Regions from separate parts of the Dongia soli genome, predicted to be linked through region 3. Evidence: predicted binding sites of a transcription regulator. Region 3 holds the regulator's gene; each other region holds the start of a gene.

Region 1 (7,941 bases), on a different contig from region 3:
CAAGCTTCGGATTACTCATTTGACTTCACTTTCCCCGCGGAATCTTCCACTTAATGGAGGGAGAATAGACGTAAACCGAAGCGGATTGCACCATGCCTGCAAGCGATCAGAAACACGACATTTCCTGGCTCCTGACCCGCCGGTCGGCGGCCGTCAAGCGTCTGGGGGCGCCGGCGCCGACTGAGGCTGAACTTGATCAGATCCTTTCGGCTGGACTGACGGCGCCAGACCATGGCGCCATGCGGCCCTGGCGCGTCGTACAATGTACCGATGATGGCCGCGCACGGCTGGCCGAACTCTTCGTCGCCGCCAAGCGGCGGTCAAAGCCGGATGCAACGGAAGCGGAATTCGCCAGGGAACGGGACAAGGCGCTGCGGCCGCCGGTCCTGCTGGCCATCCTTGCCAAACCGAAAACGAGCAAGCCCGAAGTCACGGAAGCGGAACAGATTGCCTGCGCCGGTGCTGCCATGCAGAGCATGCTGTTGGCAGCCTATGGTCTGGGCTACGGCGCCATCATTCTCAGTGGGTCGCGTTGCGCCGATCCAGAGGTGCGGCGGGCTTTTGGTGCCGAAGGGACCGATCACCTACTCGGCTTCATCAGCATCGGCACCATTGTCGAGACGCCAATCCCGTCGCGCCGGCCGACGCTCGACGAGATGCTGGAAATCTTTGATGCGCAGGGATTGCGAACGCGCAACAATTGAGGAGGCAAGGCTGATACCCTCCCCCTTTTCTTCCCAAACCGGCTGTTATCCCAAGCGACCCGTGATATAGGCCGAGGTACGCTCGTCCTGCGGTCGTTCAAAGATCTGCACTGTGTTTCCGAACTCGACCAATTCGCCCATATACATGAAGGCGATATAGTCTGACACACGCGCCGCCTGCTGCATGCTATGAGTGACAACGACCAGGGTGAACTGGCTTTTCAACTCATAGAAAAGCTGCTCGATCTTGCTGGTTGCGATCGGGTCCAAAGCCGATGTCGGCTCGTCGAACAGGATGACTTCCGGGCGCAAAGCAACCGCCCGTGCAATGCAGAGACGCTGTTGCTGACCGCCGGAAAGGCTGAGACCGCTATCTTTGAGCTTATCCTTGACCTCGTCCCAGAGCGCGGCCTGGCGTAATGCCTCTTCTACCCGGTCATGAAGATCCTGGCGCGACAGCTTCTCGTGGTGCTGCAATGCATAAGCGACATTGTTGTAGATCGACATCGGGAACGGGTTCGGCTTCTGGAACACCATGCCGATCGCGTTGCGCAAGCGGCTCAGCGGGTAATTCGGATCCAGCACATTCTGTCCGTCGAGTAGCAAGGTACCCGTCGCTGTCTGATCCGGGTAGATCGAGTACATGCGGTTGAATATCCGCAGCAGCGTCGATTTACCGCAACCGGATGGACCAATGATCGCCGTCAACCGATCTTGCGGGATCGATAGGCCGACATCGTGCAGCTGTTGGCTTTTTCCATAGAAGAAGTTCAGCCCCCGCGCTTCGATCTTGATAATCTCGTTGTCGCGCGAGGTCGCGGACAGGCTGGCGGCATGGGCTGTCGCCCGCAGGCCGGCCAGCGGATGAAAAGCGGCACTACCGGTTGCTGCACGTTGGTTAATCATTGCCATGCCTCCGCCGTGCCAACAGCGCACGCGATGTAATGCTGATGAAGAGAACGAAGATCGTCACGATGAGCGCGCCCGCCCAGGCCAAGGAATGCCAACTGTCATAGGGGCTCAACGCATACTGGAAGATGACCACGGGGATATTGGCCATGGGATTGGCAGGATTATCCGTCCAGAACTGGTTGTTGAGCGCGGTAAACAGCAAAGGCGCCGTCTCGCCACTGATACGCGCGATGGCCAACAAAACACCGGTCACCATGCCGGCACTCGCCGCACGATAAAGAATTTGGGTCGTCAGCTTCCATTGCGGCAAGCCAAGTGCCAGAGCCGCCTCGCGCATCGAATTGGGCACGAGCTGCAGCATTTCGTCAGTGGTGCGCACAACGACCGGCAACAGAATGAAGGCGAGTGCAATACCTCCGGCCCAACCGGAGAAGTGCCCCGTCTGACGTACGATCAACGTATAGACGAAGAGGCCGATCACGATCGACGGCGCGCTGAGCAGAATGTCGTTCACGAAGCGAATGGTCTCGCCGAGCTTGCTTTTTCGGGCCCGTTCGGCAAGGAACGTGCCGGCGGCGATGCCAATCGGCGTGCCTAGGATAATACCAACACCAACCATCACAAGACTGCCGAAGATGGCATTGAGCAAGCCACCCTCCTCGCCCGGCGGCGGCGTCATCTCCGTGAAGAGTTTGAGATTGATGGCGCTGGCGCCGTTGATGAAGGTCGTTAGCAGGATCCAGGCCAACCAGAACAGGCCGAACAGCGCTGCCAGCGTGGACAGCCCCATAGCGATCCTGTTTTTGGCATGGCGCCAGCGGAAACGGGATTGACTGACAGCTCTCATCTCACGCTCCCTTCTGGCGTTCGAGGCGCCGCAGCATTAGCTTCGCAGCGGCAAGAACAATGAAAGTGACAATGAACAGCAGGAAGCCGAGCGCGATCAGCGACGAGAGATAGATATCCGAATCCGCTTCGGTGAATTCATTCGCGATTGCCGCGGCAATGGAATTGCCGGGTTCCAGCAACGAGACGCTGAGATTATGCGCATTGCCGAGCACGAAGGTCACCGCCATGGTTTCGCCGAGCGCGCGTCCCAAACCCAACATGATGCCGCCGACCACCGCCGTGCGTGTATAAGGCAAGACCACATCCCAAACCACTTCCCACGTCGTGCAGCCGAGCGCATAGGCCGAATGCTTTAGCGTCACGGGAACAAGCGTGAAAACATCGCGCATGACGGAGGAAATGAAGGGAATGATCATGATGCCGAGAATGATGCCGGTGGTCAGCATGCCGATCCCCATAGGCGCCCCCTGGAACAGAGGGCCGATCACCGGCAGCGGGCCAATGTTGCTATCAAGCCAGGGCTCAACATTATCGGACATGAAGGGAACGAAAACGAACAACCCCCACATGCCGTAGATGATGCTGGGAATGCCGGCGAGAAGTTCGATTGCCGACGCAACCGGTCCACGCATCCAGCGTGGTGCGACTTCCGTCAAAAAGAAAGCAATGCCGAAGCTGACCGGGACTGCGATCAGGATGGCGATGATCGATGTCACCAAGGTACCGTAAATCGGGACAAGTGCAGCGAATTTCTTGCCGACGGCATCCCATTCGGTTCCATAGAAGAAGCGCCAACCGAATGTCTCGAAAGCTAGACGCCCACCCCAGAGCATCGACAGCGCCGCGCCGCTAAGCAAGATCAGCACGAAAAAGGCGGCTGCTGCAATCGACCAGTTGAAGGCCTTGTCGGCTGCCACGTCCTTCCAGGAATGCCGGCTTCTCATCCCCGCGGTATTTTTCTGGGAGGAAACCGGAAGGTCGGCGGCAAGATGATTATTGGCCATGAATATTGCTTTCCGACATCATGCAACGAAGCGGGAGCATCGCAATTCTGAAATGCTTCCGCTTCGCCCGTTATGAAGAGGCCTCGTGATGTGACGCTTAGACGCCAGACAGATTCAATTACTTGAAATCTGCCTTCCAGTAGGTCTCGATCTGGCTGACCAGCTCCTTGGGAAGCGGCACGTAATCGAGCGCAGCGGCCTGCTTTTGGCCATTTTCGAGGGCCCACTTGAAGAAGCTGAAAGCCTGCTTCGAACGCTCGGCATCCTTCGGCTGCTTGTACATCAGCACGAAGGTGGTCGCGGTGATCGGATAAGCCGTTTCACCCGGCGCGTCCGTCATAACCAGATAGAAGTCCTTCGCATTGGTCCAGTCTGCAGTCCCCGCAGCAGCCTGGAAGCTCTTCGCACTCGGGGCGATGAACTTGCCCGCCTTGTTCTGCATCAAGGCATAGGTCATCTTGTTCTGCAGGACATAGGCGTATTCGACATAACCGATCGAACCCTTAATGCGGTTCACGTAAGCAGCCACACCTTCATTGCCCTTGCCGCCGACGCCGGTCGGCCACGAGACGGAGGTGCCTTCGCCCACTTTCGACTGCCAGTCGGCGCTTTCCTTCGAGAGATAGTTGACGAAGTTAAAGGTCGTGCCCGATCCATCCGAACGATGAACGACGGTGATCTTGGTATCCGGGAGCTTCACGCCGGAATTGAGCTTGGCGATTTCCGGGTCGTTCCAGGTCTGGACCTTGCCGAGATAGATATCGGCCAGAACCGAGCCCGACAGCTTGAGCTTGCCAGCAGCAACGCCGGGCAGATTGACGACCGGAACGACGCCACCGATAACCGAAGGAAACTGGCCGAGACCGAGTTGGTTCAGATCGTCCGGCTTCATCGGCATATCAGACGCACCGAAATCAACGGTCGCCGCTTTGATCTGCGCGATACCGCCACCGGAGCCAATCGACTGATAGTTCACTTTGTTGCCGGTGGCCGTGCTGTAGTCAGCCGACCACTTGGACAGGATAGGATAAACAAACGTAGAGCCAGCGCCCGTGATTTCGGCAGCGCTGGCAGTTCCAATCAACGCGATCCCGCACAGCGTCGCTGCGACAGTGTGCGTAATCATCTTCGAATACTTCATTTGTAGAGTTCTCCCAATTCGAACGAATGGCTTGCGGTGGGAGCTCTCACATAGTCCAAACCCTGTTACCCTTTTTTGACGATTCCGTCTTAACTTCGGAATCAGTCTCTCAACCGACGAGCTGCGCTATCAGTGGCGGAGAATGCGTCGTTATCAGCAAGATTGCTGACACACGGGATCTATAGATTGTCAGTTAAGAGACAGATTTACGCTGGTTTTGCTGACGGACAAAATCGCGGTGCGAACCGACAGTCGGCCAAATTGATTCGCATTATCAACGATCGCAGATCAGGCGAAGGGACGACTGAGAAACACCGACCCTGCCATGCCGAAACGCCAAGGAGTTTCGGCTGCACGTGTGATGCCGATGCGAGGCCCGATTACAATGTCGTGGCGCCTGGCACGACGCAGAACGGAAAAAGGTGGCTGATCGAGCGGCTGTCCGTCTTGCACCTTGGTGATGTTCAATGCTTGGCAGACGCGTCCCGGTCCTGAACACAATTTGCGCCGGTCGCGTGTCCCTCGGCGTTCCTCAATCAATTCCAAACCGTCCGTTGGCTCGATTGCGCGAATAAGCACGCCGCTCGCCATCTCGCCGTGTTTGGGAAGACGGCCGCAAACGAAATTCAAGCACCAGTGAATACCGTAAGAGCGATAGACATAAGCATGGCCCGGCGGCCCGAACATCGAGGCATTGCGCGGCGTCCGTCCACCATAACAGTGGGAAGCCGGATCCTCGTGATCATAGGCTTCGGTTTCGACGATGATTCCGCCGCAGCCCGCAAAAAGCAATTTGCAGCCGATCAGTTCTTTCGCGACCGTCACCACCGGACGTGCGAAGAAGGCTTGCGTCAGGGGTTGAGCATCCGGCATCAACCGCCTCACCCTTTATTGAGCGAACGGATGATCGGATCCAACGGCAAAGCCTCGATGCGCGATGGTGTGCGGCGACCCGCATCATAACCCTCTGTCGTCTCGGCGATAAAAAGCGAATTGAGGATCGCTTCCTCGGTCGCCTCGATCGCCGCTTGGAACAAGGGCGACATCCGGTCATTCGGCAAGTCGGCAACTTCAGCAGCGGCCCCGCGGCGCGATGGCGTCCGCCGCACGGCCTCGGCCGTGGAGAAAGCGATGGCATAATCGCCCGAGCCGTTGCTGAGAGCCGATCCGGTTCGCGCGAGACCGGCAAAGCTTCGTTCCGCCAGACGGCCCAGGTTGCGATCGGATAGCGGCGCATCCGTCGCCAGCACGATCATGATCGACCCATCCGTATCAGCCTCGATCTTTGTCAGCTCTGCATAGCGGCGGCCATCGATCCGCAGATCGCCACCATAATTCGATTGAACGAGGACGCCGAGCGTATAGCCGCCCTGCGGGCCGGACAGCCGGCGGGACGACGTGCCGATACCACCTTTGAAACCAAAAGCGACTGTCCCCGTCCCCGCCCCGACCCCGCCTTCAGCCACGGGACCATCGGATGCCTTCTCGATCGCCGCCATGATCTGCTCCACGGTCGGGTGACCGCTGCGAATATCATTGAGCCGGCTGTCGTTGGTTTCACCAACGACCGCATTGACCGATGTCACTGATTCATTGCCAGGCTGGGCGAGCGTCCATTGATTGACGGCTTCGATGGCGCGGCCGACGGCGAGTGTATTGGTCAGGACAATCGGCGTCTCCAGCTCCCCCAGTTCCAAGAGCTGCGTCGCCCCGGCGAGCTTGCCGTAGCCATTGAGCACGGCGAGACCGGCCGGCACCTTGTCTTGAAACAGATTGCCGCTATGAGGCCGGATCGCCGTCGCGCCTGTCCGCAAGCGATCGCCGTCGTATAGCGTGACATGGCCGACCAGCAAACCAGCCACGTCGGTAATGGCATTCAATGGGCCAATTGGCAGGTGCCCCGGCGAAATCGATAGATCGCGGGCTCTGAAACGCTTGATCATCGCGCTGACTTCCTGATCGAAGGTATTATCGTTCGTCTTAATAGATTGCGCGCAGCCCGTCACCACCTCCGAACGCGAAGGTCCGTCGGTTTCCCGAGCCCTATCGAACATTTCATCACCGGGACCGGGCGGCTATAGTCAGCCCCTCTGCGACACGCATTCGAAGGCTCACCAGATATGACCACACCCAGCCCTGCCGCTGCCGCCCTGGACCGGTTGCTCGACATCATGGCCCGCTTGCGGGATCCCCAGAATGGCTGTCCCTGGGATCTCGAACAGAGCTTCGCCACCATTGCCCCCCATACGATCGAGGAAGCTTATGAAGTGGCGGATGCGATCTCGCAAAACGATATGCCGGCACTCAAGGGGGAATTGGGCGATCTGTTATTCCAGGTGGTTTTTTATGCCCAGATGGCCGGGGAAGCAGGCGACTTCGCGATGGTTGACGTTATTAAATCTATCAATAATAAGATGATAGAGCGTCATCCTCATGTATTTTCTGATGAAAAAATCGAGACTTCGCACGCCCAGACGGTGGCTTGGGAGCACCGGAAAGCTGAGGAGCGGGCACGCTTGGCTAAAGCCAGCGGTCGCGAGCCCAGCACGCTGGATGGAGTTGCGCTGGGCCTGCCCGCCTTAATGCGGGCCGATAAGCTGCAAAAGCGCGCCGCCCGCGTCGGCTTCGACTGGCCGGAAACGGCGCAGGTTTTGGACAAGGTGCGAGAAGAGTTGGCGGAGGTCGAAACGGAAATAAAAACGGGCGGCGCAGCCGAGCGTTTGGTCGACGAGATCGGGGATCTGCTGTTCGTTTGCGCCAATCTCGCCCGACACTTGAAGGTCGACCCTGAAGCCGCGCTGCGTCAAGCAAATGGCAAGTTCGAGCGCCGCTTCCGCCGCGTCGAAACGATCCTGGCAGCAGAAGGCAGCTCTCCGGATAAGGCCGATCTCGATCGTATGGAAGCGGCCTGGCAACAAGCCAAGGTAGAAGAACGGCGCTGAGTTAGAAAAACTCAACCACCAGGGTTGTGACCTATCGCGCAGACCTATAAGGTTAGGCCCAGACCCGTTTTTATATTTTAAAGACAGCCGATTACATCGATTTGTTAAACCATAGAAGCCCGCAAAGCGCGGGCTGCGTGTTTTCCCGTGCCGTCTATTGATCAGGGTTTCTGGAGCAGATGGATGAGACTGGAGGTATCCCAGTGGCGACCGCCGCGGGCCTGGATCTGTGCATAAAACTGATCCACCAGCGCGGTAACAGGCAGTCGGGCGCCGTTCCGTGTCGCCTCGTTCAGGCAGATGCCCAGATCTTTGCGCATCCAGTCGACGGCAAAGCCGAATTCGAATTTGCCGTCGGCCATGGTCAAGGCGCGATTCTCCATCTGCCA
Region 2 (7,941 bases), on a different contig from region 3:
CAGGGTCGAAGCCCTGCAAAGCGGCAGCGGCCGGAGAATATGTCGTCGGCATCTCCTTTGCCTATCCTGGCGTCCAGTTGAAGAACCAAGGGGCGCCGATTGAGGTCATTCTGCCGAAAGAAGGCATCGGCTGGGACATGGAAGCCACCAGTATCATGAAGGGCACCAAGAATCTGGAAGCTGCCAAGAAGCTGGCCGATTTCGCCGCGAGTGCCGAGGCGAACAAGATGTATAACGACTCCTACCAAGTGCTCGCGCGCAAGGATGTCGAAGCCAAAGTGCCGGAAAACTATCCGGCTGATGAGGCCAACAAGCTGATCAAGAACGACTTTTACTGGGCGGCAGAACATCGCGACAGCATTCTCGCCGAATGGCAGAAGCGTTACGGCTCCAAGGACGCGCCGAAGTAATCGGCTCGAACGGCGAACCGATGGGAAGGATCGCGGCCATCCGGCCGCGATCGCTCTCATTGCGACTACGTCTCCTGTTGAAAGAGGTGAGCGATGGCCGAGGCTTCCGCGCGCAAGCTCTATTTGCACATCGACAGCGTAAGCAAATCATTCGGCGCCTTCCAGGCGCTGAAATCGATCTCGCTCGACATTTATGAAGGGGAGTTCGTTTGCTTCCTTGGTCCGTCGGGTTGCGGCAAGACCACGTTGCTCAGGGCGATCGCCGGTCTTGATATTCAGACGAGCGGCCGGATAGAGCAGGGGGGGCGGGATATTTCCGCGTTGCCGCCATCGAAGCGCGATTTCGGCATCGTTTTCCAATCTTACGCGCTGTTTCCCAATCTGACGGTGGCCGAGAATATCGGCTACGGCCTCGTCAATACCGGCAAGCGTCGTGGCGAGGTGCAGGCCCGCGTCGCAGAATTGCTGAGCATGGTTGGCCTGGACGGGCAGGAGCGCAAGTATCCGATGCAATTGTCGGGCGGCCAGCAGCAACGTGTGGCCTTGGCCAGGGCCATTGCCTTGTGGCCAGGCCTGCTGCTGCTCGATGAGCCGCTCTCCGCCTTGGACGCACGTGTCCGCCTGCATCTGCGCACCGAATTGAAGCATTTGCAGCGGCAGCTTGGGATCACCACGATCATGGTCACGCATGACCAGGAAGAGGCTTTGGCTATCGCCGATCGCATCGTCGTTATGAACCACGGCGTCATCGAACAGATCGGCACGCCCGAAGAAATTTACCGGTCCCCAACAACACCTTTCGTGGCATCTTTCGTCGGTCAGATGAATTTCTTCAAGGCTGCAGCCTCGGGTGCCGGCGAATTGCGTATCGGCAATATCGACATCGTCGTGCCCCACGCTTCGGAATATGGGAAGGGTGAATTCCATCTTTGCCTGCGGCCCGAGGATGTGCAGGTCCGCGGCATCCGTCCCGATCAAGGGAACGTCCTGGAAGCGCGTATCGAGGGGCTGGAGTTCCTGGGCTCGTTCTGTCGTGCGCAATTGTCCGCCCTGCAGGATGACGCAGTCCGTTTCCAGGCGGATTTCTCCATCAATGCCATGCGTGATCTCGATCTGGCGCCGGGACGCAGTCTGTCGGTCGCCTTGCCGCAAGATCGGTTGCGTCTATTCACATCCGATCAGCACCGGTAAGGGCGGAGACCACCATGGCTGAAATGACGATGACCGCTCCCCGCGCGCGTCGGGCTGAGATCGCGGAAGGCAAGAAGCCGCCTATCATCCGGCCCAAGGCCAGCAGCGATGATTTCATCATGCGCGGGTGCCTTGTCCTGGTCGGCGTTTTCTTTATGCTCACAGTGGTCCTGCCGCTTTACGCGCTGCTGAAAAAATCCGTTGAGGACGCCAATGGCGGATTCGTCGGCCTGGCGAATTTCGTCGCCTATTTCCAGGATCCGGCGTTGACGCAGTCGCTGGAAAATACCGTCTCGATGGCGGTGATCAGCACGATTGTGACGCTCGCCTTGGCCTTCGGCTATGCCTATGCCCTGACTAGGTCGTGTATGCCGGCACGCGGCCTGTTCAAAGCCATCGCGCTCATCCCCTTATTGGCGCCGTCCTTGCTGCCCGGTCTGGCGCTCGTCTATCTCTTCGGCAATCAGGGGGTGCTCAAATCGCTGTTGTTCGGCGAAAGCATCTACGGGCCGATCGGTATCATCATCGGCGAAGTGTTCTTCGCTTTTCCGCATGCCGTGATGATCCTGGTGACTGCACTTTCCACGGCAGATCAGCGCCTTTACGAAGCGGCGGACGCGTTGCGCGCAAAGCCGATGAAAACTTTCTTTTCCGTCACGCTGCCCGGCTGCAGATATGGCCTTATCAGTGCAGGCTTCGTTATCTTCACTTTGGTCTTTACCGATTTCGGTGTGCCGAAGGTGATCGGCGGTGAATACAACGTTCTTGCTACCGATGTTTATAAGCAGGTAATCGGCCAGTTCAATTTCCATATGGGAGCGGTTGTCGGTCTCATGCTGATGTTGCCGGCTGTCGTCTCCTTCTCCGCAGATCGCCTTGTCCAGCGCAAGCAAGTGGCTTTGCTGACGGCACGTGCCGTGCCGTTGACGCCGAAGCCGCGGTCGCTGGTCGACGGTTTCTCTCTGCTGCTTTGCCTGATGGTTTCGGTGTTTTTGCTAGCGATCCTCGGGATGGCCGCCTTCGGCAGCTTGATCAAATTCTGGCCTTACAATCTGACCCTGACCCTGTCGAAATATGATTTCGGTGCACTGGGTACCGGCGGATGGGGCGACTACTTCAACAGCCTGCGCATGGCGACCCTGGTTGCCGTGATCGGCACGACGATTGTGTTCGTCAACGCATATATGGTGGAGAAGAGCAACGGCTTCCGCTGGGGCCGCAACCTTATACATTTTTGCGCCATGATACCGCTGGCCGTGCCCGGTGTTGTCCTGGGTCTCGCTTACATCTTTTTCTTCAACGCGCCGAACAATCCGTTGAATTTCATCTATACGACCATGACCATTCTGGTGGTGAATACGATTACCCACTACTACACGGTTTGCCATCTGACGGCGATGACTGCGCTGAAACAGGTTGATGCCGAATTCGAGGCGGTCTCCGCTTCGCTCAAGGTGCCATTCTATAAGACCTTCTGGCGCGTCACGGTCCCCGTTTGCATGCCGGCCATCGTCGATATCGGAATCTATTATTTCGTCAATGCGATGACCACGGTTTCTGCTGTGATCTTCCTCTATTCCAGCGAGACCAAGCTGATGTCCATTGCCGCCCTGAATACGGAGGATGCCGGTAATACGGCGCAAGCCTGCGCCATGGGCATGACGATCGTCGCTACCTCCGCCGTCTTGCGCGGGATTCAGGCACTGGTGGCAAAACGCCTCCAACGCCGTAGCCAGGCTTGGCGCATGCGATGACCGGAAAGAACACCGGGGTCCAGGCTGGGCGTTCCCGCTTGTAACCGAATCGCGTATTGCCGATTCGCGACCTTCATCCCCATCTAAATGACGTGATTGCGAACTTTACCTCTCGTCAGGAAATATATGTTACATTTTCATGACGATATTGGTGTCTTGTGGGGCATTTAGTGGCGAAGATTGACATCTTGCGGTCCGCAGCGCTGACTGTTCAGAGGTAAGGAAGAATGGTTTTTCTGCTGCACCTATTTGGGGCTGTTGCCCTGTTGCTATGGGGGCTGCGCATGGTGCGAACGGGCATCTTGCGCGCTTATGGCACGCAGCTCCGCCATTTTCTCAGCAATTCGATGTCGAACCGTTTCAGTGCCATGGGCACCGGCTTCATCGTCTCGCTGCTACTGCAGTCGAGCAGCGCGACCGGTCTCGTGGCGTCTTCTTTCGCCTCGCGCGGTCTCTTCAGCACGTCGGCGGCGCTCGCCATCATGCTTGGCGCCGATATCGGGACCAGCTTCGTTGCCCAGGCTTATACCTTGCCGCTCCAGTGGTTGTCGCCGCTGGCGATCCTGATCGGCTGGATCATGTTCAACAAGATCCAGAATACGCAGTTGAAGGATCTTGGTCGTGCCGTCGTCGGCCTCGGCATCGCCCTCCTGGCGCTCGAATTGCTGACAGCTGCCGCGGCACCGATCCGTGACGCGCAGCTCCTGCCGGAGATCATGCAGACCATGCAGTCGGCGCCGGTTTTCGGTGTCATTCTCGGCGCCGTGCTGACCATACTATCAACCTCCAGCCTGGCGATCGTTCTGCTGATTGCGTCCTTCGTGACTGCGCAGCTGGTGCCTATCGATCTTGGCTTGGCTATGGTACTGGGCGCCAACCTCGGCTCCGACATCATGCCGATCATGGCCAACTGGTCACAGCCCGCCGAGGCCCGCCGGGTGCCGTTCGGCAATATGACCTTCCGCTTGAGCGCCGTGATCATCGCTTTGCCGCTTATTCCTTATGTGCAGCCGCATCTCGCGGCTTTTCAAAGCGATGGGCTGCGCCAGACGCTGAATTTTCACGTTGTCTTCAATCTTGCCATGGCGGCTTGCGGTATTTGGCTGGTGGGGCCGGTTTCTCGCGCCATGACTCAGTTCTTGCCGCAACAAGCGCGTCCCGATAACCCCTCGACGCCGCATTATCTCAATGAGGGCAGCTTGGAATCACCGCCCGATGCACTGGCCAATGCGGCTCGCGAAGCCTTGCGGATGGGGGATTTGCTGGGTCAGATGCTGACCATGTCGCTGAACGTCTTTCGCAGCGATGACCGCAAGCTGATCAAAGATGTGACGGCGTTGGACAATCACATCGATCGGCTGAACGAGGCGATCAAACTCTATCTAACCCGCATCAATCGCGAGGTAATGAATGAAAGGGATCATCGGCGCGTGATCGATCTCATTTCCTTCATCACCAATCTCGAGCATATCGGCGATATTCTCGATAAGAGCCTCATGGAACTGGCCGCCAAGAAGGTGAAATACGCGCTCAAGTTTTCCGAGGAGGGAGCGCGCGAGATCGAAGAGATTCATCAGCGCCTCAACGAGAATCTGGAATTGGCAATGAATGTCTTCATGTCCAGCGATCTCAGCATGGCCCGTCGCCTGTTTGCAGAGAAGCAGATATTCCGCGAACTGGAAAAAACGGCGGCGGAAAATCATCTTGAGCGCCTACGTAGCGGCCGCATCGAAAGCATCGCCACCAGCGGCTTGCATCTCGATATCCTGCGAGATCTGAAGCGCATCAACAGCCACTTGGCGCTGGTGGCGCAGCCAATTCTGGAACTGGCGGGCGAACTTAGCCCATCGCGCCTGCGCTGAGCATTTCACGAACAGCGTGACCTAGGACAGGGCGATCAATGCCGCCCGAAGCTGGTCCAGATCTGTGCCGGCGAGCCGTTTCTCCAAAGCACTCTGCGCCTGTTGCCAGATTGGATAGGCCGCCGCCAACAGGGCTTGGCCGGCAGGTGTCAGCGTCATGAGCCGGCTACGTCGGTCGGCATCATCGACGGTTATAGTGACCAACTGGCGGCGCTCGAGGGGTTTCAGATTGGCGGTGAGGGTGGTGCGGTCCATCGCCAGCAAGCTGGCAACTTCCTTCATGCTGGGTGGGCTGGGCCGGTTGAGGGACATCAGCAGCGAGAATTGCCCATTGGTCAGACCCACAGGACGTAGCGCATCGTCGAAGCGCCGAGCTAAGGCGCGCGCGGCGCGCTGTACGTGAAGGCAAAGGCAGGAATCACGGACCTGAAGGGTGATCTGAAAGGGAAGCGCATCGTGGTTTGACATTCTTCTATAATGTTGATATCAACATAAAAGTCCAGTCCTTATTGATTGCCCAGGCCTGAACGGCCGTTTGTTCACCTGCCGAAGTGACGGAGCTCTCATGACGCGGAAGGTACTTATCCTGCTTGGCACCAAGAAAGGCGCCTTTATCCTCGAAAGCGACACGCACCGCCGAAGCTGGAAATTACGCGGACCCTTCTGCGAGACCTGGCCGATCAATCATGTCGTTGCCGATGAGGAGCGCGGCGTCATTTATGGCGGTGGCGGGAACGAATGGTTCGGCCCGGCGGTCTGGAAATCCGAGGATCTTGGCGAGAGCTGGACGCATTCCAGCGAAGGGCTGGCTTATGCCGCCGGCGAGGAGCCCGTGAAATCGGTCTGGAGCCTGGCGCGTGGTCGCGATGGTTTATATGCCGGTGTTGAACCGGCCGGCCTGTTCCGCAGCGCCGATGGCGGGCTTTCCTGGGAACATGTCGCCGGCTTGCGCGCGCATCCGTCACGGCCCGATTGGCATCCAGGCGGCGGTGGTCTCATCCTCCATTCGCTCATTCCGCATCCGGAGGATCAGAAGCAAATTTGGGTCGGCATTTCGGCAGCGGGTGTTTTCTACACCGCAGATGGCGGCGCGACCTGGGAGCCTCGTAATCGCGGCACACGGGCCGATTTTCTACCCGAGGATCAGCGTTATCCGGAATACGGGCAATGCGTGCATTGCATCGTGATGGCGCCGACCAAGCCCAATCGGCTCTATCAGCAGAACCATTGCGGCATGTATCGCAGCGAGGATGGCGGGCAGAAGTGGGAAAGCATTGAAACCGGCCTGCCGTCGAGTTTCGGCTTTCCCGCTGCCGTGCATCCACGCGATCCCGAAACTGTATTTCTGCTGCCCTTGAATGGCGATATTGCCGGCCGCTATGTGCCGGATGCGAAGGCGGCGGTGTGGCGTAGCCGCGACGGCGGCAAGAATTGGCAAGATTTGCGCGAAGGTTTGCCGCAGGAAAATACGTTTTTCGGCGTCTTGCGGCAGGCCATGGCGACGGATCGTCTCGATCCGGTCGGAGTCTATTTCGGTACAAATACGGGCATGCTCTATGCAAGCGCCGATGAAGGCGATCGCTGGTCCTGTATCGCGCAGCATCTGCCGCCCGTCTATTCGGTGGAAACGCTGGTGGTGGATGTCTGAATGCAATGCCGGAGCAGACCCTACCCATCATCGATGTGACGCTGCCGGTGGTTTTGCGGCGATTGTTTCCAGATGCGCCGCGACAGGTCCGGTTGAAGGCGGCGACAGTGAAAGACGCCATCGATGCATTGGACGACCGCTGGCCGGGCATGCGCGACCGCCTTTGCGATTCCCGCCCGTCGATCCGGCGCCACATCAACATTTTCGTTGCCGGGGAGCGCGCCACGTTGCAGACGTCTTTGGCAGATGGGTCGGACGTCGTCATCTTGACGGCGATCAGCGGCGGGTGAAGCATTTCCATTATCGGCCGTTTTAAGTATAAGCGGTTCTCAACAGCATCCGTCCCGCCGCTATCGGAACCGCCTCAGCAATGGCCACGAACAATTTGTCCGGCGATCGCCTGTATATCGATCCCGATCTGGTTCAATTCTATGACCTGGAAAACGACTGGACCGCTGATTGCGATTACTGTCGCGATCTCGCCAAGCAAGCCAAATCCGTTCTCGATCTTGGCTGCGGTACCGGTCGGCTGGCTGCGGGGCTGAGCGCCGGTCGCTATGTCACTGGCGTCGATCCGGCCGGCGCGATGCTTGATGTCGCGCGGCGCCGGCCGGGCGGCGAAAGCGTCAATTGGGTCGAAGGCGATGCGCGGACCGTCAGGCTCGGCCGCCGGTTCGATCTCGTGCTGCTGACCGGCCACGCTTTCCAGGTTTTTCTGACGGATGCGGACCGGAAAGCCGTACTGCTGACAATCGCCGAGCATCTCACCCCTAATGGGCGATTTATCTTCGACACACGGAATCCCCATTGCCGGGAATGGCTCGAATGGACCCCCGATCAATCCGAGCGATTCCTCCAGCATCCGCAAGCCGGCGAGGTCAAAGCCTGGAACGATGTCCATCACGACCCGGAAACCGACATCGTCACTTACGATACCTATTACGAGGTGATCGGGGATGGCCGCCGTTATCACGCTCGATCGAAGATCGCGTTTCCGGCGCGGGAAACGCTCATAGGCATGTTCGACGAGGCGGGGCTGGTAATCGAGCGCTGGCTCGGCGACTGGAAGGGCGGGG
Region 3 (7,941 bases):
CCGGTCGCCCTGACAGTGGCCCTGCTGGGTTTGGCGGGTATCGGTTTCCAGGTCGGCCGTCGGCGGGCTATCGCCCGGGCGCGCGCGATGCAAGGCGATGGCGCTGGATTCGGTCGCATCCTGCACTCATTGCCGGGCTATCACGGCCTCTATGTGATGTTGTGTTGCCTGATCCCCGGTTTGCTGGCTTTCGCCATCGGCGGTGTTCTGGTCCACGGTTCGGACAATCCCGATCGGGCCTGGGCGGCGATCGCGGCCGCGGTGCTCGCCCTGGCGGCGGTCGGGCTGGTTTGGGCGCGCCGGCATATTCGCCCCGACTTCCGAGCGCGGAATTTGGTCGAGCGGGCGATTCTGGTTCTCTTGATCGCCTGCTCGCTCCTGTCGATCCTGACCACCGTCGGCATCGTCCTGTCGCTGCTGTTCGAAGCGATGCGGTTCTTCGCCGGTGTGCCCATCACCGAATTCCTGTTCGGCCTGCAATGGAGCCCGCAGATCGCCTTGCGCTCGGACCAGGTCGGTGCCTCCGGCAGTTTCGGGGCGATCCCGATTTTTGCCGGCACCTTGCTGATCACCGTGATCGCCATGATCGTCGCCGTGCCGATCGGACTGATGTCCGCTGTCTATCTCTCGGATTACGCCAATCCGAAAGTGCGCGCCGTGGTAAAGCCGCTGCTGGAAATCCTGGCCGGCATTCCGACCGTGGTCTACGGCTTCTTCGCCGCCCTGACGGTCGCCCCGTTCCTGCGCAGCCTTGGTGCGACGATCGGCCTCGACGTCGCTTCGGAAAGCGCATTGGCGGCCGGCGCGGTCATGGGCGTCATGATCATCCCCTTCGTCTCCTCGCTCAGCGATGACGTGATGAACGCCGTGCCGCAATCGCTGCGGGACGGTTCCTATGCCCTGGGTTCGACCAAATCCGAAACGATCCGCCAGGTGGTCTTCCCGGCCGCACTGCCGGGCATCGTCGGCAGTATCCTCCTCGCCGTGTCACGTGCCATCGGCGAAACCATGATCGTCGTCATGGCCGCCGGCCTTACCGCCAATTTGACAGCCAATCCTTTTGCCGCGGTCACCACCGTCACGGTCCAGATCGTGACCCTGCTGGTCGGTGACCAGGAATTCGACAGCCCGAAGACCTTGGCGGCCTTCGCGCTTGGCCTGGTGCTGTTCGTGATCACGCTCTGCCTCAATATCGTTGCTCTGCGAACCGTCCGCAAATACCGGGAAAAATATGACTGATTTCACCATGCCATCCATCCCTGGTAGCGCCACGGCCCGTCTGCGGAAGCCCGATCTCTCGCCGGGCCGAATCAGCCGCCGCTATGCCGCCGAGCGCCGCTTCCGTCTCTATGGCGTTCTCGCCGTCGGCCTCGCCATCGTCATGCTGGCCTTGCTCCTGATCAGCATTGTCAGCAAAGGCTATTCGGCCTTCATGCAGACGCGCATCAATCTCGACATCACCTTCGATGCCCAAGAGCTCGACCCACAGAACACGCGCGATCCCGCTGTGCTGAAAGCGGCGAATTACACGCCGCCGATCCGCAAGGCCTTGAGCGCTCAATTCCCGGATGTCACCGAGCGGACGGATCGTCGTCGTCTCTATGACATCATCAGCAATGGCGCCGATCGTCAGCTCATGAAGATGGTGCTTGCCAATCCCGCGATCATCGGCACCACTCAATCGGTCAGCCTGCTCGCCGGCGACGATTTCGATATGTTGAACAAGGGCCGCATCAGCCGCAACGTTCCCGAGGCTGAACGCGTGCTGAGCGACAAGCAACTCGGCTGGTTCGACAAATTGCAGTCCGGGGGGCGTGTCCACTACGCCTTCAACCTCGACTTCCTGACCTCCGGCGACAGCCGCGAGCCGGAACAGGCGGGTATCCTGGGCGCGCTGATCGGCTCGCTGCTGACCATGATCACCACGATCGTCCTTGCCTTGCCGCTGGGTGTGATGAGCGCGATCTATCTCGAAGAATTTGCGCCGAAGAACCGCATCACCGATATCATCGAGGTCAATATCAACAATCTCGCCGCGGTACCGTCGATCGTCTTCGGCCTGCTCGGCCTGGCGGTTTTTCTCGGCTTTTTCGGCCTGCCGCGATCGGCGCCGCTGGTCGGCGGCCTGGTTCTCTCGCTGATGACCCTGCCCACGGTGATCATCGCCACGCGGACCGCGCTGAAAGCCGTGCCGCCATCCATCCGCGAAGCGGCCTATGGCATCGGTGCCTCTCAGCTCCAGGTCGTGCTGCATCACGTTCTGCCGCTGGCCACACCGGGCATCATGACCGGCGCAATTATCGGTCTCGCCCGTGCCTTGGGCGAATCCGCGCCGCTGCTGATGATCGGCATGGTCGCCTTTATCGTCGATGTCCCGCGCTCGATCGTCGATCCCTCGACGGTGCTACCGGTGCAGGTCTATCTCTGGGCCGACAGCCCCGAGCGCGCTTTCATCGAGCGCACCAGCGCCGGCATCATGGTTCTGCTGGTTTTCCTTATCCTCATGAATGCGGCAGCGATTTTCGTGCGCCGCCGGTTCGAGCGCCGCTGGTAGGCGTGGGAGAGATGAAATGAACGACGCAACATCGAATACCGTGATGCGTTCAGGCCATCATGGCATGGCGCTACCGATGACTGCCGCGGGCAAGGAACGCCGGGCGCCGGCCAGCGAGGCCACCAAGATCCACAGCAAGGATGTCTGCGTCTTCTATGGCCAGAAGCAGGCGCTGTTCAATGTTGCCCTGGATATCCCCGAGCGCCAGGTGACGGCGTTGATCGGTCCGTCCGGCTGCGGCAAGTCGACCTATCTCCGCTGCCTCAACCGCATGAACGACGTTATCGAAGGCTGCCGCGTCACCGGCACGATCGCTCTGGATGGCGAGAACATCTATGAGACCAAGCTCGACGTCGTCATGCTGCGGGCGCGGATCGGGATGGTATTCCAGAAGCCGAACCCTTTCCCGAAATCGATCTATGACAATGTGGCCTATGGGCCGCGCATTCACGGCATGTCGCAAAGCAAGGCTGATCTCGACGAAATCGTGCATGGCAGCCTGGAGCGTGCAGGACTGTGGAACGAGGTCAAGGACCGCCTGGATTCGCCGGGCACCGGCCTTTCGGGCGGTCAACAACAGCGTCTTTGTATCGCCCGGGCAATCGCGGTGTCGCCGGAAGTCATTCTGATGGACGAACCCTGCTCGGCGCTCGATCCCATCGCGACGGCGAAGATCGAAGAACTGATCGATGAATTGCGCGAGAATTACACGATCATCATCGTCACCCATTCGATGCAGCAGGCGGCACGCGTCAGTCAGAAGACGGCCTTCTTCCATCTCGGCAACTTGGTGGAATGGGGCGAGACCGAACAGATTTTCACGAGCCCGCGCGACGAACGTACCCAGGGTTATATCACCGGTCGGTTCGGCTGATCGGCGGAGCGGAGAATAGTATGTCGACCAAGAGCACCGATCATATCGTCAAATCCTTCGACAGCGATCTTCAACATCTCAGCCAGGTCATCGCCGAAATGGGCGGTCTTGCCGAATCGCAGCTCAGCGCGGCGATCGATGCCCTGATCAAGCGCGACAGCGAATTGGCGGCGCGTGTTGTGCAATCCGACAAGCGTATCGACGACCTCGAACAGGAGATTGCCAATTTCACCGTGCGCATCCTCGCCCTGCGCCAGCCGATGGCGCAGGACCTGCGGGAAGTGATCGCGGCGATCAAGATCGCCTCCGATCTGGAGCGGATCGGCGATTATGCGAAGAACATCGCCAAGCGTGCGATCATCCTCAACCAGCAGAGCCCGGTACGGCCGGTCAATTCGATCCCGCGCATGGGGGCGATTGCCCAGCAGATCGTCAAGGGCGTGCTCGACGCCTATATCGAAAAGGATGCGGATCGCGCCCAGGCAGTCTGGCGTCGCGATGAAGACGTCGATGAAATGTATAACAGCCTGTTCCGCGAGCTTCTGACCTATATGATGGAAGATCCGCGCAATATCGGCGCCTGCACGCATCTGCTGTTTATCGGCAAGAACATCGAGCGTATCGGCGATCACGCCACCAACATCGCCGAAATCATCTACTTCCTCGTCCACGGCAAGAGCCTGGATGAATCGCGTCCGAAGGGAGATACAACAAATGTTGCAGTCGGCAACTGATCGTAACCGCCCGCCCATGAATTCACCGCGCGATGGCCAGAACGGCCAAATGACCCAACCGCTGATCCTCATCGTCGAGGACGAGGCGGCTCTCGTAACCCTGCTGCGCTACAACCTCGAACGCGAAGGCTTCCGTGTTCTGGAAGCCGGCAATGGCGAAGAAGCGCTGTTGCTGATCAAGGAACAGCGGCCCGATCTGGTTCTGCTGGACTGGATGCTGCCGATCCTCTCCGGGATCGAAATCTGCCGCCAGATCCGCCGCAGTCCGGAACATCGCCTGACCCCGGTCATCATGCTGACCGCCCGCGGCGAGGAGGCCGACAAGCTGCGCGGCCTCGAGGTGGGCGCCGACGATTACGTGACCAAGCCCTTTAGCCCCAGCGAGTTGGTGGCGCGGGTGCGGGCCGTGTTGCGGCGGGCCAAGCCGCAACCCCAGGGCGAGACGCTCAGCTACCGCGACCTGACGATGGATCTGATCACCCACCGGGTGCGCCGGACCGGCCGGGAAATCCATCTCGGGCCGACGGAATTCCGTCTGCTGAAGTTCCTGATGGAAAACCAGGGCCGGGTGTTCAGCCGCGAACAATTGCTGGATTCGGTCTGGGGCCGCGATATCTATGTCGAACCGCGGACGGTGGACGTGCATATCCGTCGGTTGCGCAAGGCGATCAATATCGACGGTGCGGCCGATCTCGTCCGCACGGTGCGCTCCGCCGGTTATGCTCTGGATGCGGAAGACTGACCGTCCCGATCGGCCAGTCGCCCCGCCTCCCTCCGTCCAGGCCATTTTCCGCCTCGTCTCGCTTGTCCTCGTAAAAGCGGCAAGAATGCCCCATAGTCCAACAGGAGCTATGGCCCGCTGCGGCTTGACGCTTCTGGGGATGGCGCAAGCCATGCCGATTTGCTATCCGCCACTAGTGGTTGCGGTGGAAGGGTGACTGGCCGGCTCTTCGGCGAAGCTTGTTAATATTTTTCCGCGAAGACCTCGGCGGTCCTGCATACCCCTGTGTTTACTGTGGCGAAAATCCGTTTATTCTGATGAAAGCAGCGACAAGCTGCCGTTAAGCAAACTGGGAAGGAGCCGTCATGCCGAAGAAAATTCTCTGCGCCGTCGATGGATCACACGAAGCCGATCGCGCGGCCGCTTGTGCGGCCGATCTGGCCAAGGATACCGGTGCGAAACTGACTTTATTGCATGTTAACCCGATCCCCGCGGATCGTATCGCCAAGACATATTTTTGGGATGAAGTCCTGCTTGGCGCCGTGGAGCGGCAAATTCATCAGCAGATTGGTAATGCCGCGAAAGTCGTCGCGGCGCGGGGCGGCGCGGATTTCGACACCGTCGTCGTCTCCGGTAACAGAGTGTCCTCGGCCATCAATTCCTATGCGGAAGAGAAGGGCTACGACCACATTGTCATCGCGACCGGCATTTCCAATGAGCTTGAGCGCATCATTCTCGGTTCTGTCGCGACCGATGTGATTTCCAAGGCGCATTGCCCGGTCACGGTCGTTCGCTGAATTCCCGTTCAAAGGTGCGCCAGTCTCCCTGGCGCACCCACTGCCTGGCAAAGTCACCAGGGTGGCTCGCCTGATCAGTGACGGAAATGCCGCATGCCGGTGAAGACCATGGCGAGGCCGGCTTGGTCGGCGGCGGCAATCACCTCTTCGTCGCGCATCGAACCGCCGGGCTGAATGACAGCCGTTGCCCCGGCTTCGGCGGCCGCCAGCAGACCATCGGCAAAGGGAAAGAAGGCATCCGAGGCGACCACGGATCCCTTGGCCCAGCTCTCCGCCGCGCCGGCAGCCTTGGCCGCTTCCGCCGCTTTCCAGGCGGCGATGCGGCTGGAATCGACCCGGCTCATCTGGCCGGCGCCGATGCCGACCGTGGCGCCATCCTTGGCATAGATAATGGCATTGGATTTGACATGTTTCGCCACAGCCATGGCGAACAGCATATCCGCCAGCTCACGCACACTGGGCACGCGCTTGCTGACCACTTTCAGCGCCGCTTCATCGATGCGGCCATTATCCCGGCTTTGCGCCAGAAAACCCCCGGCCAGGGTCTTGATGGCAAGGCCATGCGCCATCGGATCGGGCAGGCTGCCCGCTTCCAGCACGCGGAGGTTTTTCTTCTTCGCCAACACCGCGCGCGCCTCATCGCTCACTTTGGGCGCGATGATCACTTCGGAAAAGACCTGGCTGATGAGTTCGGCGGTGGCCGCGTCCAATGCGCGGTTGACGGCGATGATGCCGCCAAAGGCGCTGACCGTATCGCAGGCGAAAGCGCGCCGATAGGCCGTGGCGAGATCGTCATCCATGGCGACGCCACAGGGATTGGCATGCTTGATGATGGCGATGGCCGGCTGGGCGAACTCCGCCACCAATTCATAAGCGGCATCGGTGTCGTTGAGGTTGTTGTAGCTGAGTTCCTTGCCCTGCAACTGCACCGCCGTCGCGATGCCAGGGCGCCGCTCGGCGGTGGCATAAAAGGCCGCCGCCTGATGGGGATTCTCGCCATAGCGCAGGGTGTCGCGGCGCTGTCCGGCCAAAGTTAAACGGCTGGGAAAAGCCTGCTGTTCCTGTTCCGCCATCCAGGCGCTGATCGCCGCGTCATAGGCGGCGGTGCGGGAATAGGCATCCAGCGCCAAGCGCCGCCGCAGACCGAGGCTGGTCGCGCCGCCGAGGGCCGCCATCTCCGCCATGACCGGCGCGTAATCAGCGGGATCGGTGACCACGACGACGAAATCGTGATTCTTGGCGGCGGCGCGAATCATCGCCGGCCCGCCGATATCGATATTTTCGATGCAGGTCTCGCGATCGGCACCTTTGGCAACTGTCGCCTCGAAGGGATAGAGATTGACCACGACGAGATCGATATCGGCGATCCCGTGGTCGCGCTGCGCCGTCACATGATGATCGAGGTCGCGCCGCGCCAGGATGCCGCCGTGAATGGTGGGATGCAATGTCTTGACCCGGCCATCCATGATTTCCGGAAAGCCGGTATGGTCCGAGACTTCCTTGACCGGGATGCCGGCGGCCGCAATCGCCTTGGCCGATCCGCCGGTTGATAGGATCTCGACCTTGCGGTCCGCCAGGAAACGCGCGAAGGGGATGAGATCGGTCTTGTCGGAGACGGAAATCAGCGCCCGGCGCACCAAGCGCGGTGCGGGATCATGGCGCGGCTGAGCGGTATGCGGTTGGTCCTTGCTGGTCGTCATGATCGGTCGTCGTCTCTCGTGAAGGCGGAATATTGTGCGGCGTAACGCGGCGGCTGGACGATCGCGTCACCTGCGCTACGGCTTACTTCTTGCCGTTGCTTTCCTTTTGCAGCGCCCATTTGATCTGGGTGGCGTCGTTATCGATCATGCCGAGCACCACCAATTGCTGGCTGCGGCGTACCTGGCCGCGCTGGCCCATATAGATGCTCTCGGCCAAGGCGATGTCGCCGCCCTGGACGCGCATCCGCCAACCGCCGGCGCCAGGTATTTTCAGCAGAGCGGCCTGGCCGTTCTGGGTGATCGAGGCCTGGACCTGTGGATGCAGGTGGAAGCGCAAGGTGAAGGCATTGCCGCCGCTGCCGTTCAGCGTATCCTCCCCCATCAGCTCATGGCCATCCGCCGCCAGGAACAGCCGGCGGCGATGGATGAGGCCATAGGATTCGTCATAGCCGTTATGGCTGGTATCGAGCCAGATCTGGCCCTCGGTTTCCTCCCGCCGGCTGGTGACGACGGTTGGCCGCAAGGCCATGCCGCCGTGCTCCAGCAGCATGGAGGAATTGG
Region 4 (7,941 bases), on a different contig from region 3:
TAGGGCCTTGCCCATTTCCTTCATGCCGTCTTCGCGGACGTCGGTAACCTTTTCGTCTGCCTGGCTCTTATGTCCCATGTTCGCCGCGCCCAGAATGCCTGCGGCTGCCAGCGTCATAATGAACAGTTTTCGAATATGCATTCGCCAAGTTCTCCCTAATGTGATGTTGTCCCCGGTGGAGATCGCGGTCAGAGTAGACGAGGAATGGTTACAATTTATTCCCGGCGAAAACCAGTATCGCAACATTAGCTAATTTCTTGCGATTTCTGTCATTCTTCTCGCTAGGGGTCCGCCGCAAAATCGGTCAATTTGCCTAAAACAAATCACGAAGATATAGTTTTCTTGAAATAAAAATGTCACTATTAAGCAAATAGATGGCTGTGTAGGTTCTCGCGACGTATCGTACGGGGACGGAATGGCTGACGAGATCGAGCTTAAGTTGACCTTGCCGGAATCGGTAGCTGGCAAGCGGACAACCTACACGCCGGCCAAGATCGCTGCGGCCTTTGACCTTGAGCAAATGCGACCGGCCAGTAATCGGCATTTGCAGAATACCTATTTCGATAGCGAGGACGAGTGGCTGCGGCGTCAGGGCATGGCGCTGCGGATCCGGCGGACTGGACATTATCGTATTCAAACGCTTAAAGCGCCGACCACAAAAGTAACGGGCGCGCAAGCCTATCGCGAGTTCGAGAGCCAGATTGCCGATGATGTGCCCAATCTGGCGCTCGTGCAGGATGCCGAAATCCAGGAACTATGTCGTGATGCCGATCTGGCGGCCCGGCTGCAGCCGGCTTTCACGACGGATTATCGTCGGGCGACTTGGGAAATTGCGCTCGAAAATGCGGTGATCGAACTGGCCTTGGATCGGGGACAAATCATCGTCGGCGACCAACAATTACCAATCCAGGAAGTTGAGCTGGAGTTGAAACAGGGCGACCCGGCAGCCCTGTTTTCTTTTGCCGAGGCGGCGGTTGGACGTTTGCCGTTTCGCCTCGGACATCAAACCAAGGCCGCACGCGGCTACGGATTACGGGCCGGCCATGTGGCAGGACCGGTCAAATCCTCTGGCTTCGATCTGTCGGCGGATTGCGACGTCAGCGAGGCCTTTCATCTGATCGCTGGACATTGCCTGGCGTCCCTGCATGCCAATGAAGCGGCCGTTATACAGAACGAAGATCCCGAAGGCATTCATCAATTTCGCGTCGCTTTGCGGCGCTTTCGCAGCATCGTGCGCGCATATCGCGACTTGATGGATGAAGTCGTTTATCTCCAGCTCTCGGATGATCTGCGCTGGTTGCAGCAGCAATTCGGTCCGGCACGGGATCTGGATGTCTTCATTGCCGAAACGCTGACGGCAATTCATGCGCGCTTTCCCGACCGGGATGCGATCGGGCATTTGCTCGAGGTGGCTAAGAATCGCTGTCATGAGGCCCGCCACCATACTCATAAAACGCTCGACCAGCCGCGCTATGTTGAGATTCAGTTGCGTCTCTATCGCTGGCTTGCCTCGCGCGGTTGGCAGCGGAGTTCTGCGACGGCCAGTCTCAGCACCAGGGCCTCCGATTTCGCCGGTCGGCTATTAAAAAAGCAGCACAAGAAGCTGATGCGTCGTGGGGCTGACGGACGGATCGCGGAAAGCGAGTTGCACGAATTGCGCGTCGCCGGCAAAAAAATGCGATATCTTGGCGACGCCTTTAAGTCGTTCTACAAATCGCGGCCATATAAGGAATATAGCGAAGCGCTTTCCGACATTCAGGACTGTCTCGGAGTCTTGAACGATGCCTTCGTTGGTCAGCGGCTTCTGCCTGATCTATTGGACGATCTGCATGCCGCAGGGACTGTCGACAAGGAACAGATCGAACTTGCACGGGGTATCGTCCTCGGCTGGCAGGCCAGTCGCATCGATGTCAACCTGCAGCAATTCCATCGTATCTGGAAAACCTTCCTGAAGGCCGACCATTACTGGAAGTAGGAGTGACCGAAGTCGCGCTAGATTCCCGCGGCGAGATCCTGAGGAACGACAAAGCGGACGAGCTGGCCATTCCAGGCGCTGACAGTTGTATCGCGAAAGTCGCGCCAGCTTTCGATCGGCAGGTCGATGACGGCCAAAGCCGCCGTGGAAAATTTCCTCTGCATCCTGGTGATCTCGCCTGCATCGCCCTGATTGACCAGCCAGGTGGCAAGATCGCCGATGCCCGGATTGTGGCCGACGATTAAGATACTGTCGGTATCGCCACCATACTCCCGGGCCGTGGACAGCATTTCGCGGGGTGTCGCCATGTAGAGACTGGCCAATTGTTGTCGTCGCGGTTGATGGGGCCAGGCTGCCGAAACCAGGTCCCAGGTTTGCTTGGCTCGGACAGCCGCGGAGCAGAGGACCAGATCGGGGATGAGCCCTTCGGCCATAATATAACGGCCGACCAACGGAGCCGCTTTGATACCGCGTTTTGCCAATGGACGCTCCGCATCCGGGAGGTCCGGCTGATCCCGGGCGGATTTCGCATGACGCAAGAGCATCAGCCTTTTCACGTTTATCCCCTTCCCAGACCAACGACAGTTTACGATACCCAGACCCGCAACATCAGAGTCATCAAGTCTAATCAATATGGGACAGTCCGAGAAAATCTCAAGAAAACTCGGCTCCGTCGGCCTGAAGCCGGGGTGTGAGCTCAATGAAAATGTCATATGATTGCCATACAACTTGGCTATAGGGTCGATCTTTAATTAGACGGCAGCTTAAGCCAGAATGCTTAAAATGGTGCCGGCCAAACCAATATGCCGTCGCGACTGGGCCGTTTCAGCGGTCGGGAGAAAGGGTGGAAGACGTGGACGATTCGCAGCAAATAACCTCCTCGATCGATATCACGTCGCCGCATCGGTTTATTAACCGCGAGTTGTCCTGGCTGGCTTTCAATGAACGCGTCCTGGAAGAAGCGGGGAACAAGGCTCATCCGCTGTTGGAGCGGGTCCGCTTCCTCTCGATCTCGGCCAATAATCTCGACGAATTTTACATGGTTCGGGTGGCCGGCCTCCTGGGTCAGGTCCGGGCAGGTGTCGCGATCACCAGTTCTGACGCTTTGACCCCGGCGCAGCAATTGGCGGCGATCAAGCGTCGCAGCGGCGAGCTGATGCACAATCAGCAGATGTGGTGGCATCAGTTACGCCAGGAGCTGCGCGAAAACGGCATTGCGGTGATTGATCTGGCCGAGCTGACCGCCAGCGAACGCGAATGGCTCGACAGCTATTTTCTGGATCAGATCTTCCCCGTTCTGACGCCGATGGCCATCGATCCCGCGCATCCTTTCCCTTTCATTCCGAACCAGGGTTTCTCGATGGCGCTGGAATTGCGCCAGGCGATCGACGGTAAAATTCTGCGCGCGCTGTTGCCGATGCCGAACCAGTTGCCGCGCTTCATCCGGTTGCCCGGTGGCAATAGCCACAATGTCCGCTTCGTCACCCTGGAAGGCCTGGTCAGTCTCTATCTCGACCATCTCTTCCCCGGTTCCGATGTCATCAGCAAAGGCTTTTTCCGTCTGGTCCGCGACAGCGAAATCGAAATCCTCGAGGAAGCAGAGGATCTGGTCCGCCATTATGAATCCGCCTTGAAGCGTCGCCGCCGGGGAACTGTGATCCGGTTGAAGGTCAATGCGGAAATGCCGGAAGATCTCTTAAGCTTCGTCGTCAACGAATTGGATGTCAGCCGCGAGGACGTTTTTGTGCTCGACGGGTTGCTCGGTCTTGCCAGCGTCTCGAAGCTCATCATCGAGGACAGGCCGGATCTGAAGTTCCAGCCCTTCAATCCACGTTTCCCCGAACGTATTCGCGATGTCGGCGGCGATTGCTTCGCCGCGATCCGGCAGAAGGATATCGTCGTCCATCATCCTTATGAGAGCTTCGATGTCGTCGTGCAGTTCATCCTGCAGGCAGCGCGGGATCCCAATGTCGTCGCCATCAAGCAGACGCTGTACCGGACGAGCGAAGACAGCCCGATTGTCAAAGCGCTGATCGAAGCGGCCGAAGCGGGCAAATCGGTAACGGCGTTGATCGAATTGAAAGCGCGCTTCGATGAAGCAGCGAATATCCGCTGGGCGCGCGATCTGGAACGTGCCGGCGTGCAGGTCGTCTACGGTTTCGTCGCTTTAAAGACCCATGCGAAGGTGTCGATGGTGATGCGCCGCGAAGGCCCGACCTTGCGTACCTATGTGCATTACGGTACCGGCAACTATCATCCGATCACCGCCAAGATCTATACCGATCTCAGCTTCTTCACCAGCGACCCCGGCCTTTGCCATGACGCGGCGCGGCTGTTCAATTACATGACCGGTTACGCCAAACCGCAGCGGACAGAGAAGGTCGCTTTCGCGCCCATGACGTTGCGTCCGACGATCCTGCAATTGATTGAGGATGAAATCGCGCATGTGAGGGCCGGACGTCCCGGTACCATCTGGGTGAAGGTCAATTCGCTGGTCGATCCCGGCCTGATCGATGCGCTCTATCGTGCGAGCCAAGCCGGCGTGCAGATCGAGCTGGTGATTCGCGGCATCTGCTGTTTGCGCCCCGGTATCAAGGGACTTTCCGAGAACATTCACGTGAAGAGCATCATCGGACGCTTCCTCGAACATTCGCGTATTGTCTGTTTTGGTGGTGGGCATCCCTTGCCCTCGCGTGAGGCGAAGGTCTTCATTTCCTCCGCTGACTGGATGCCAAGAAACATGGATAGGCGCCTGGAACTTCTTGTGCCCATTGAGAATCCGACCGTGCATCAGCAGATTCTCGACCAGATCATGATCGCCAATCTGAAAGATAATCTGCAGAGCTGGGCGCTCGATCCTTCGGGTAAGTATCACCGATTGGTGCCTGGCGAAGAGGGCGGTTTCAGCGCGCATACCTATTTCATGACGAATCCTAGCTTGTCAGGCCGCGGGAGTGCGCTTAAGAAGCAGAAACGGGCACCCAAGCTCGATCTGCAACAGAAGGCGATCACTTGATTGCAACACCGCGTGAAGCGGCAGCGATAGCCACGGCATCTTACCCTGGCCGCGTTGCCGTCATCGATATCGGGTCAAATTCCGTTCGCTTGGTGGTTTTCGACAAGCGGTCGCGCTGTCCCGTTCCGATCTTCAACGAAAAAGCGTTGCCTGGACTTGGCCGCGGCGTCGAAAGCAGCGGGCTGCTCAATCCCGAGGGCAAGCGGCTGGCCCTGCTGCATATCAACCGCTTCGTTACTTTGGCGAAGGCGATGAACGTGGTGCAGATCGACTTGGTTGCGACCGCGGCCATGCGCGATGCCAGAGACGGCAAACAATTTGCCGGCGAGATCGAGCGGTTAACGGGCCAGAAGGTGCAGATCATTTCCGGCGAGGAGGAAGCCCGGCTTTCCGCTTTGGGCGTCGTTACCGGCATTCCCGAAGCCGACGGCCTGATGGGCGATCTCGGGGGCGGCAGCGTCGAGCTGGTTCATATCACCAAGGGCAAGATCGGCGAGCAGGTCACCTTACCGCTCGGCCCGCTGCGGCTGGTCGAGGCCACCAATGGCGACATGGATGCGGCCCAGCGCGTCATCGACAAGCAGCTCGAAAAACTGCCCTGGCTCTCGGAAATCAGGGGTCGCACGCTTTATCCGGTCGGCGGTACCTGGCGGTCGCTGGCCCGTATTCACATGGAGCAAAGCCGTTATCCCCTGCATGTCATCCATGAATATCGCGTGGGACGACGGCAGGCCGAGGATCTGGCTAAGATATGCAGCCGGCTCGGCAAGAAATCGCTGAGCAATATGTCGGGCATCTCGCGCCGCCGCCTGGACACGCTGCCTTATGGCGCGCTGGTGATGGAACGGCTGCTGCGGATCGCCAAGCCGGACCGGGTGCTGTTCTCGGCTTACGGTCTGCGCGAAGGGCATCTCTTCAGCAGTCTCAACGACGATGCCCAGCACGCCGATCCGCTCCTGGTCGGCTGTGCCGATCTCGCCGGCGCCGATGGACGCTTCGGTTCGGTCAGCGAAGAGCTCGATGACTGGATCATGCCGCTCTTCCGGGACGAGGATGAGAACCGGATGCGCTTGCTCGTCGCGGCCTGCCTGCTCTCAGATATCACCTGGCGTGAACATCCGGATTACCGCGCCGAACAAGCCTTCACCCGGGTGCTGCGCCTGCCCGTGGCCGGCATCAATCACGGCGAGCGCGTCATCCTCGCTTTTGCCATCGCGATCCGCTACGGCGCGACGCGCGACGTTTCCTATATGGAGACATTGTGGTCGCTGATCAACGATGACGATGCCGAGTTTGCGATGCGCCTCGGTGCGGCGATCCGCCTGGCCTATTCTCTCAGTGGGGGCGCCAGCGAGATGCTTGAGCTGACCAGCCTTGCTCTGCGCGATGGGCGTATTGAACTGCATCTGCCGCGCGGCTCGGAGACGCTGTTCGGAGAAGCCGTTTCACGCCGCCTGGAGGCCGTCGGCCGCGCCTTCGGTCTTCCGGTCGCCGTGGTCTAAACCTCCCCAGTTTCCCCGTATGTGCGCCCTGATTAAGGCCGGACCTCGGCCGCAATCATGCGTCGGGCAAAGGAATGATCTTCACCTTTTTGCCGGCGGCAGTGAGGGCCAGCTTGCCGTGTTTGAGAGCCAGAGCTTCCTCGCCGAAAACCTTGCGACGCCAACCGCTCAAGGCAGCGACGGAAGCCTTGTCGTCGGCAGCGATGCGTTCGAGATCATCGGCATTGGCGATCAGTTTCTGCGCCACCTCATGCTGGTCGCAGCGCGTTTTCAGCAGGACCCGCAGGAGATCGACCAGCGGCCCCAGACCGGGTGGCAGGTCGGGGCGCGGCGGGAGGCGCGGGCACTCGGTTTCCGGCAGGTCAAGGGCCCGTTTGACCGCCGCCAGGATGGCTTCGCCCATACGGCCTTCGGCAAAGTTCTTGGTGAGGCCACGGCATTGTGCCAGCGCGTCGGCATCGCGTGGCGGATGGGCGGCGATTTCCAGCAATTGCTCGTCCTTGATCAGGCGGCTGCGCGGAATGTCACGTTCCTGGGCCTCGCGTTCCCGCCAGGCGGCGATCTCGCGTAAGACCGCAAGGAAACGCGGCTTGTCGCTGCGGATCTTCAAGCGCTGCCATGATTGTTCCGGCACGATCGTATAGGTCGCCGGATCGGTCAGGACAGCCATCTCATCCGCCACCCAGTCAGTGCGGCCCGAACTCTCCAATTTGTGCTGCAGCTTCTCGTAGACCACGCGCAGATAGGTGACGTCGGACAACGCATATTTGAGCTGGCGATCGGTCAGCGGCCGGCGCGACCAGTCGGTGAAGCGCGAGGACTTGTCGATGCTGGCATTGGCCAGCTTGGTCGCCAGGGTCTCGTAGCTCGCAGCATCGCCATAGCCGCAGACCATGGCCATGACCTGGGTATCGACGATCGGTCCCGGAATCTTGCCCGTCATGCGGAAGAAGATTTCCACATCCTGGCGAGCCGCATGGAAGACCTTGAGAATGCTTCGGTCGGCCAAAAGCTCGATCAGCGGGGTGAGGTCGATGCCGGGTGCCAGGGTGTCTATGGCGGCGGCGGATTGCGGGCCAGCGATCTGCACCAGGCAAAGCTGCGGCCAATAGGTCTTGTCGCGCAGGAATTCGGTGTCGATGGTGACGAAAGAAATGCCCGAGAGGTCCTGGATGAAGCGGCGCAAGGCTGCCGAATCGGCGATCAGGCTTGTGGATAACTTGGAAACATCTTGGTTCATGGGCGCAACCTATAGCCGGTTTGGCCGCGACTGGAAAGGGAAAGGGCCAAGCCCGCTTATATCCCCACGGGAAGCTTGACAAAGCCCGGAAATCCAGGCCTTTTGCCGGCTTAATCTGCTGTTTTCATTAAGGATTACATGATGCACGCCTACCGCTCGCATACCTGCGGCGCCCTGCGTCCTAGCGACGCTGGCCAGACCGTCCGCC

What was found. Region 3 encodes PhoB, which activates phosphate uptake and scavenging genes when phosphate is short. Its sites were predicted from a motif close to TNTCATAAAACTGTCA; they were not measured.
Region 1: pstS (phosphate ABC transporter substrate-binding protein PstS) is a predicted target of PhoB. The motif match lies at 4,798-4,813, and genes of this name have one in related genera.
Region 2: SMD27_RS08405 (Na/Pi cotransporter family protein) is a predicted target of PhoB. The motif match lies at 3,485-3,500, and genes of this name have one in related genera.
Region 4: SMD27_RS22260 (RNA degradosome polyphosphate kinase) is a predicted target of PhoB. The motif match lies at 2,672-2,687, and genes of this name have one in related genera.

The regions. Positions count from the first base shown of each region.
Region 1 covers NZ_JAXCLW010000002.1:660,550-668,490, reverse strand. Annotated here, with positions in the region: gene SMD27_RS09595 (bleomycin resistance protein) at 1-19, opposite strand, end outside; gene SMD27_RS09590 (nitroreductase family protein) at 93-704, shown strand; gene pstB (phosphate ABC transporter ATP-binding protein PstB) at 750-1,610, opposite strand; gene pstA (phosphate ABC transporter permease PstA) at 1,603-2,463, opposite strand; gene pstC (phosphate ABC transporter permease subunit PstC) at 2,465-3,469, opposite strand; gene pstS (phosphate ABC transporter substrate-binding protein PstS) at 3,588-4,610, opposite strand; gene SMD27_RS09565 (DNA-3-methyladenine glycosylase) at 4,899-5,483, opposite strand; gene SMD27_RS09560 (DmpA family aminopeptidase) at 5,492-6,553, opposite strand; gene mazG (nucleoside triphosphate pyrophosphohydrolase) at 6,731-7,552, shown strand; gene SMD27_RS09550 (NAD(P)-dependent oxidoreductase) at 7,714-7,941, opposite strand, start outside.
Region 2 covers NZ_JAXCLW010000002.1:410,927-418,867, forward strand. Annotated here, with positions in the region: gene SMD27_RS08390 (putative 2-aminoethylphosphonate ABC transporter substrate-binding protein) at 1-410, shown strand, start outside; gene SMD27_RS08395 (putative 2-aminoethylphosphonate ABC transporter ATP-binding protein) at 504-1,601, shown strand; gene SMD27_RS08400 (putative 2-aminoethylphosphonate ABC transporter permease subunit) at 1,616-3,355, shown strand; gene SMD27_RS08405 (Na/Pi cotransporter family protein) at 3,583-5,217, shown strand; gene SMD27_RS08410 (MarR family winged helix-turn-helix transcriptional regulator) at 5,239-5,685, opposite strand; gene SMD27_RS08415 (WD40/YVTN/BNR-like repeat-containing protein) at 5,783-6,865, shown strand; gene SMD27_RS08420 (MoaD/ThiS family protein) at 6,871-7,155, shown strand; gene SMD27_RS08425 (class I SAM-dependent methyltransferase) at 7,236-7,941, shown strand, end outside.
Region 3 covers NZ_JAXCLW010000001.1:737,967-745,907, reverse strand. Annotated here, with positions in the region: gene pstC (phosphate ABC transporter permease subunit PstC) at 1-1,239, shown strand, start outside; gene pstA (phosphate ABC transporter permease PstA) at 1,232-2,554, shown strand; gene pstB (phosphate ABC transporter ATP-binding protein PstB) at 2,571-3,428, shown strand; gene phoU (phosphate signaling complex protein PhoU) at 3,449-4,162, shown strand; gene phoB (phosphate regulon transcriptional regulator PhoB) at 4,212-4,904, shown strand; gene SMD27_RS03310 (universal stress protein) at 5,249-5,680, shown strand; gene purH (bifunctional phosphoribosylaminoimidazolecarboxamide formyltransferase/IMP cyclohydrolase) at 5,755-7,380, opposite strand; gene SMD27_RS03300 (heparinase II/III family protein) at 7,463-7,941, opposite strand, start outside.
Region 4 covers NZ_JAXCLW010000011.1:53,032-60,972, forward strand. Annotated here, with positions in the region: gene SMD27_RS22245 (c-type cytochrome) at 1-117, opposite strand, end outside; gene SMD27_RS22250 (CYTH and CHAD domain-containing protein) at 416-1,975, shown strand; gene SMD27_RS22255 (SixA phosphatase family protein) at 1,993-2,532, opposite strand; gene SMD27_RS22260 (RNA degradosome polyphosphate kinase) at 2,829-4,991, shown strand; gene SMD27_RS22265 (Ppx/GppA family phosphatase) at 4,988-6,493, shown strand; gene rnd (ribonuclease D) at 6,549-7,733, opposite strand; gene aspS (aspartate--tRNA ligase) at 7,875-7,941, shown strand, end outside.